DNA from 2 places in the Streptomyces sp. NPDC046379 genome. Region 1 is predicted to be linked to the other one. Evidence: riboswitches for the same ligand, from Rfam matches in the RefSeq annotation. Region 1 holds a riboswitch; the other holds the start of a gene.
The links. Region 1 has a riboswitch for glycine ahead of gcvP (aminomethyl-transferring glycine dehydrogenase). Riboswitches for the same ligand answer to the same signal wherever they lie in the genome.
Positions count from the first base shown of each region.

Region 2: another riboswitch for glycine. It lies ahead of gcvT (glycine cleavage system aminomethyltransferase GcvT); the one in region 1 lies ahead of gcvP (aminomethyl-transferring glycine dehydrogenase).

Region 1 covers NZ_JBVJFP010000016.1:152,177-155,812, forward strand. Annotated here, with positions in the region: gene gcvP (aminomethyl-transferring glycine dehydrogenase) at 1-2,368, opposite strand, end outside; glycine riboswitch at 2,431-2,545, opposite strand; glycine riboswitch at 2,546-2,641, opposite strand; gene ACZ6KF_RS26480 (PRC-barrel domain-containing protein) at 2,756-3,127, shown strand; gene ACZ6KF_RS26485 (DNA polymerase IV) at 3,049-3,636, opposite strand, start outside.
Region 2 covers NZ_JBVJFP010000010.1:276,328-279,963, reverse strand. Annotated here, with positions in the region: gene gcvH (glycine cleavage system protein GcvH) at 1-332, opposite strand, end outside; gene gcvT (glycine cleavage system aminomethyltransferase GcvT) at 457-1,575, opposite strand; glycine riboswitch at 1,651-1,763, opposite strand; glycine riboswitch at 1,764-1,864, opposite strand; gene ACZ6KF_RS19730 (AAA family ATPase) at 2,045-2,707, shown strand; gene ACZ6KF_RS19725 (enhanced serine sensitivity protein SseB) at 3,307-3,636, shown strand, end outside.

The DNA.
Region 1 (3,636 bases):
CGCTGAGGACGGCCACCTGCGTGGCCCGCTTCAGGCCCTCGCCGCCCATCAGGCGGACGTACGCCCAGGAGATGGGCAGGATGCCCGCGGAACCCCACGGAGCGGCGGAGATCGGGCCGACGCCGGTCGCGGGGCCGGCCTCGGGCTGCAGCGGGTGGTTCGGCAGGTACGGCGCCAGGTGCTCGCGCACCGCTACCGGGCCGACGCCCGGACCGCCGCCGCCGTGCGGGATGCAGAACGTCTTGTGCAGGTTCAGGTGCGAGACGTCGCCGCCGAAGTGGCCGGGCTTGGCCAGGCCGACCAGGGCGTTGAGGTTGGCGCCGTCGACGTAGACCTGGCCGCCGGCTTCGTGCACCCGGGCGCAGATGTCGGCGACGTGCTCCTCGAACACGCCGTGCGTGGAGGGGTAGGTGATCATGAGCACCGCCAGCTGGTCGCGATGCTGCTCGATCTTGGCCCGCAGGTCCTCGACGTCGATCTCGCCGTCGTCGGCGGTCTTGACGACGACGACCTTCATCCCGGCCATGACGGCGCTGGCGGCGTTGGTGCCGTGCGCGGAGGACGGGATCAGGCAGACGGTGCGCTGCTCGTCGCCGTTGGCGCGGTGGTAGCCGCGCACGGCCAGCAGCCCGGCCAGCTCGCCCTGCGACCCGGCGTTGGGCTGCAGCGACACCTTGTCGTAGCCGGTGACCTCGGCGAGACGTTCCTCCAGCTCGCGGATGAGCGTGAGGTAGCCCTGCGCCTGCTCGGCCGGCGCGAACGGGTGCAACTGACCGAACTCGGGCCAGGTGACCGGCTCCATCTCGGTGGTGGCGTTGAGCTTCATGGTGCAGGAGCCCAGCGGGATCATGCCCCGGTCGAGCGCGTAGTCGCGGTCGGCGAGCCTGCGCAGGTAGCGCAGCATGGCGGTCTCGGAGCGGTGCTGCTGGAACACCGGGTGGGTCAGGTAGGCGTCGGTGCGCAGCAGCGCCTGCGGCAGCGCGTCCTCGGTGGCCGCGTCCAGCGCCTCGACGTCGCCCTCGACGCCGAAGGCGTTCCACACGGCGCTCAGGTGGGCCCGGGTGGTGGTCTCGTCGCAGGAGACGGAGACGTGGTCGGCGTCGGCGAGGTGAAGGTTGACGCCCTGCTCGCGCGCGGCGGCTACGACCTCGGCGGCACGGCCGGGGACGCGGGCGGTCAGGGTGTCGAAGTAGGCGCCGTGCACGACCTCGACGCCGCCGCCGTTGAGCCCGGCCGCCAAGACGGCGGCGTACCGGTGGGTGCGCCGGGCGATGCCCTTCAGACCCTCGGGGCCGTGGTAGACGGCGTACATGCCCGCCATCACGGCGAGCAGCACCTGGGCGGTGCAGATGTTGCTGGTGGCCTTCTCGCGGCGGATGTGCTGCTCACGCGTCTGCAGCGCGAGGCGGTAGGCGCGGTTGCCGTCGGCGTCGACGGACACGCCGACCAGACGGCCGGGCAGGCTGCGGGCGAACTGCTCGCGCACCGCCATGTAGCCGGCGTGCGGCCCGCCGAAGCCCATGGGCACGCCGAAGCGCTGCGTGGTGCCGACCGCGATGTCCGCGCCCAGTTCGCCCGGCGACTTCAGCAGCGTCAGCGCCAGCAGGTCGGCGGCGACGGTGACCAGCGCGCCCAGGTCGTGCGCCTGGTCGATGACGGGCTTGAGGTCGCGTACGGCCCCGGAGGCGCCCGGGTACTGGAGGAGGACGCCGTTGATCTCCCGCTCGGCGATCTCGGCGGGGATGCCCTGGCTCAGGTCGGCGACGACGACTTCGACGCCGACCGGCTCGCAGCGGGTCCGGATCACCGCGACGGTCTGCGGCAGCGCGTCCGCGTCGACGAGGTAGAGGCCCTTCTTGTTCCGCCCCATGCGCCGGGACAGCGCGACGGCCTCGGCAGCGGCCGTGCCCTCGTCGAGCAGCGAGGCGCCGGAGGTGGGCAGACCGGTGAGGTCGGCGACCATCGTCTGGAAGTTCAGCAGCGCCTCGAGCCGCCCCTGGGAGATCTCGGGCTGGTAGGGCGTGTACGCCGTGTACCAGGCGGGGTTCTCCATGACGTTGCGCAGGATCACCGGCGGGGTGAAGGTGCCGTAGTAGCCGAGGCCGATCATGGAGCCCAGGACCTGGTTGCGGTCGGCGAGCGCACGCAGCTCGGCGAGCACCTCGGCCTCGGTGCGGGCGTCCGGCAGTTCCAGCCGGTCGGCGTTCTTGATCACGTCCGGGACGGCGGCGGCGGTCAGTTCGTCCAGGGAGCCGTAGCCCACCTGGGCGAGCATCTTCGCCCTGGCCTCCTGGTCGGGCCCGATGTGGCGCTGTTCGAAGGGGATGCCCTGTTCGAGCTCGGCGAGCGGGATGCGGTGGGCGGTCATCTGCGGAGGCCTCCTGGTCTGACGCGACCTTCGGGGGGCACCCCGGCACGGGTACCCCGACGGCCTCCCCCTCTGTCATCTCGACCTGAGAGCTTCACCGGGCCGCCCGAGGACGTCCGGCTTTCACCGTCGGTGAGGACGGACGCCGGCGGCGCCTGTCCTGCTTTCCAGAGTGACCTCGTCCGTGCGGTACGGGGGCCTGAGAGATTCCGGGGAGGATTTGCTCCTTCGGCGCCTCCGACGGTGGTCGGAGGACTCTCCCGCACGGGGTCGCCAGCCACTTGCCAGACTACCAGCGAGCCCGGCGCGGGGTCCCTCGAGTGGCCGCCTTCCCCAATGTGCTCTTTCGTAGTGCTGACGAACGAGTTGCGACCATGAGGAGGGACCGTGCAGACCGACATCGATCCGCGCAACCTGATCGGCCGCAAGGCGTTCGACCGCACCGGCGCCAGGATCGGCACGATCGACGAGGTGTACCTCGACGACGCCACCGGCGAACCGGAGTGGGCGGCCATACGCACCGGCCTGTTCAGCCGCGACGCGTTCGTCCCGCTGGAGCCCAGCGAACTGATCGACGGCAGCCTGCACGTCCCCTACGACCGCGCCCTGATCAGGAGGGCTCCCGACCTCGGCGTCGGCCGACACCTGTCCCCGGAACAGGAGCTGCGGCTCTACCACCACTACGGACTCGACGTGGCCGCCCCTCCCCCGCTCCCGGACCACGACTTCGGCAGACTCGCCGGCTCCGACGACTCCTGACCTGCCTCGGGTCTTCGCGGCACGAGCGGCAGCGGATCCGCCGGCTCCAGCGCGGGGTCGTCGGTACGGAAGGTCCGCACCCGCCCCGGCTCCGAGCCGGGCGTCTCGAACCGCACGGTCACCCGGCCCAGTCCACTGCCCTGCACCCAGCCGTGCCCGTGCTCGGCGTGCCGCACGTCGTGCCCGGCGGGCCAGCGCCGCTCGGCCGGCTCGGCGACGCCCTGTTCCGGTTCCGGCACCGCGTCCTCGTCCGGCACGTCCGCCAGGGGCCCCGCGGCCTGCGCGAACAGGTCCTCCTGCGTGTAGTCGGCGAGGCCGCTGACCCCCACGCCCAGCAGCCGCACGCCGCCCGTCGTGTCCACCGAGTCCAGCAGCCGCGCCGCGGCCTCCCGCACCACCGCCGGATCGTCCGTGGGGCCACGCAGCGTCTCGGACCGGGTCAGCGTGGAGAAGTCGTACCGGCGCACCTTGAGCACGATCGTCCGCCCCGACAGCCCCGCGCCCCGCAG
Region 2 (3,636 bases), on a different contig from region 1:
GCCGGCTCCTCCGCGACGCGCACCTTGAACAGCCAGCCGCCCTCGAAGGGCGCGGAGTTCACCAGCGACGGGTCGTTGACCACGTCCTCGTTGATCTCGGTGACCTCGCCGGCGACGGGGGAATACAGTTCGCTGACCGACTTGGTCGACTCCAGCTCACCGCAGGTCTCGCCCGCGGCGACCGTGGAGCCCACGTCGGGGAGCTGGGCGTAGACGACGTCGCCGAGCGCGTTCGCCGCGAACGCGGTGATGCCGACCGTCGCGACGCCGTCCTCGGCGGCCGACAGCCACTCGTGCTCCTTGCTGTAGCGCAGCTGCTGGGGGTTGCTCATGGCCTGGATTCTCCTGTACGCGTGGGACTGCGGATGAACGGGGGACTGCGGAAACCGCTGCTGAGCAGGGTGAAGGCGGGCGGAGTCGCATGCGGACCGGCACATGCGGACCACGCCTCAAGTGTTACTTCCGGCGCTTGTGGAACGGCAGCGCCACGACCTCGTACGGCTCGTGACTGCCCCGGATGTCCACGCCGACACCGGGCGTGCCCGGCGCCGCGTGCGCGGGGTCGACGTACGCCATGGCGATCGGCCGGCCCAGCGTCGGCGAGGGCGCGCCGGAGGTGACCTCGCCGATCACCTCGCCGCCCGCGACCACGGCGTACCCGGCGCGCGGCACCCGGCGGCCCTCGGCGACCAGGCCGACCAGGACCCGCGGCGGGTTCTCCTCGGCGCGGGCGGCGGCCGCCAGCAACGCCTCGCGCCCGACGAAGTCACCCTCCTTGCCGAACTTCACCACCCGGCCGAGACCGGCGTCGAAGGGGGTGAGCGCGGTGGTCAGCTCGTGCCCGTACAGCGGCATGCCCGCCTCCAGGCGCAGCGTGTCACGGCAGGACAGCCCGCAGGGGACCAGGCCAGCGCCCCGACCGGCCTCGGTCAGCGCCTGCCACAGGGCGACGGCGTGCCCGGGGCGCACGAACAGCTCGAAGCCGTCCTCGCCGGTGTAGCCGGTGCGCGCAATCAGCGCCGGGACGCCCGCGACCGTGCCGGGCAGTCCGGCGTAGTACTTCAGGCCGTCGAGATCGGCGTCGGTCAGCGCCTTGAGGATGCCGGGGGACTCGGGGCCCTGCACGGCGATCAGCGCGTAGGCGTCCCGGTCGTCGCGCACCTCGGCGTCGAAGCCGGCGGCGCGCTCGGTGAGGGCGTCCAGCACGACCTGGGCGTTGGAGGCGTTGGCGACGACCATGAACTCGGCCTCGGCGAGGCGGTAGACGATCAGGTCGTCGAGAATGCCGCCGTCGGCCCGGCAGATCATCGTGTAGCGGGCGCGGCCGACGCCGACGGAGGCGAGGTCGCCGACCAGGGCGAAGTTCAGCAGGGCGGCGGCGCCGGGGCCGGTGACCGTGATCTCGCCCATGTGGGAGAGGTCGAACAGGCCGGCGCGGGTGCGCACCGCGAGGTGCTCGTCGCGCTCGGAGCCGTAGCGCAGGGGCATGTCCCAGCCGGCGAAATCGGTCATGGTCGCGCCCAGTTCGCGGTGCAGGGCGTCGAGGGCGGTGCGACGGGGTACGGAACTGCTCATCGGACGGATGTCTCCCGGGGCGATGGGGGGACCTCCCGTGCGAGCTCATTCGAGCATGGGGGAGGGCGAGGTCGTTCCTCCCCATCTGTCATCGGAACCTGAGAGGTTCGCCATGACCGTGACCGGTCACTGGCTTGCACCTTGGGTGGGACCACCGCGCACGGCGGCGGCCCGCTTTTCAGATGTGCCTCGCCCGTGCGGTAACGGTGCCTGAGAGATTCAAGGGAGGGACTTGCTCCTTCGGCGTCCCAGCGCCGGTGGCGGCTGGGAACTCTCCCGCGCGGATTCAAACGGCCGGTATGCAGTTGGCGCGCACATCATTGCACGCATCGCCGGTTCGCGGCAGGCTGCGATCTGTAACCGTGCTGTGGCACCACGAGTACGAAAACACGAGACACCGCGGATTACCTTCTCTTTACACTCGACGGGGACGGGAACTCGTGAACCGCCCCAGGGGAGGACGATCACGGTGAACAGGACCACGGCCTACGCCGCCGGCTCGCCCGTCGCGCTGCCCCGGCAGCCCGCCGCGTCCGCGGGGGAGGCGTGCGTCCCCGCGCCGGTCGTCCGCGACCTGCGCGAGCGGGCCGGACGCAGCCCGCACGCACTGCTCTTCGGTCCCGGCGACCTGGTCGTGGTCACCGGTCTGCCCGGCAGCGGCAAGTCCACCCTGATGCGCCGGACCGTCAAGGCGGTCCGCATCGACTCCCAGGACACCCGCGACCGCTGGGACCGCCGCATGCCCGGCTTCCTGCCGTACGGGCTCTACCGGCCGCTGGTGCGCCTCGCCCACTACGCCGGGCTGCGCCGCGCCCTGCGCACCGGCGAGGGCATCGTCGTCCACGACTGCGGCACCCAGGCCTGGGTGCGCGCCTGGCTGGCCCGCGAGGCCCGCCGCCGGGGCGGCACGCTGCACCTGCTGTTCCTCGACGTCACCCCCGAGCAGGCGCTGGCCGGGCAGCGCGAGCGCGGCCGGGGCGTCTCCCGCTACGCCTTCCGCCGCCACCGCCGCGTCGCCGCCCGCCTCCTCGCCCGAGTCGAACGGGGCGCCCTGCCGCCCGGCTGCGTCTCGGCGGTCCTCCTCGACCGCGACGCGGCGAACACGCTGCGCCGGATCGGGTTCACGGGCTGAGGACGGGGGCCCGGGCGGGGCCGGGAATCGCGGCGTCCGCCACCGGGCTGTTCGCGGTCGCACGCCGGGCCGTGCCGCGTATACCGGGGCGTATCGCGTATACCGGGGCCGGGCCGTGCTCGCCGGGCCGGGCCGTGCTCGCCGGGCCGGGGCGTGCTCGCCGGGCCGTGCCGTGCTCGCCGTGCCGCGCACGCCGGGCCGGGCCGCGCACGCCGGGCCGGGCCGCGCACGGCCGGCCGCGCGATGGCCGGGGCGGGGCCGGGAGCGGGCGTTCCACGGTCGCCGGGGCGGGGCCGGGAACCGACGGCGGCGGGCCGGCGCAGGTTCGCGGACCGGGGTTTCGCGGTGTCCGGGACGGGGTCTGGACCGGGCAGTTTCCCGATGGCCGGGAATGGGGCCGGGGCACGAGAACTCCGCGGTGGTCGGCGCCCGACGCCGGGGGTCTGCGACCGGGGCTTCGTGACGGCGGGCCCCCGGCGCCGGCGGCCGTGGGCCGGGGGCTTCCCGGCGGTGGGCGCCGGGGGTCGCGGGCCCGGGGCCCGGCCCGCCGGACGGTAGCCTTTCAGCCGGACCAGTAGTTCTCGGCAGGCGGTAGGCAGATGGACTTCCCGGCGGACTTCTCCGCGGACATCCCGGCGCAGGCGCACCCCCATCCGCACGGCGGATGGCCCGGCAACGAGCTGGAGGAGGTGCTGTCCGCGTCCCTCGGCGTCCCCACGGCCGGCGCCCGGATCGTCGAGGTGCTCGGCCGCAGCTTCGTCTGGGTGCCGCTGCCCAACGGCGGCGGACCCGACAGCGGCCCGCTGGACCTGCCCACCATGGAGATCGCCGGCCAGGCGTACGTGCCCGTGTTCAGCTCCGAGGAGCAGTTCCGCCAGGTCGTCGGCGCGCACATGTCGTACACCATCGCCCCCGCCGTCGAGTTCGCG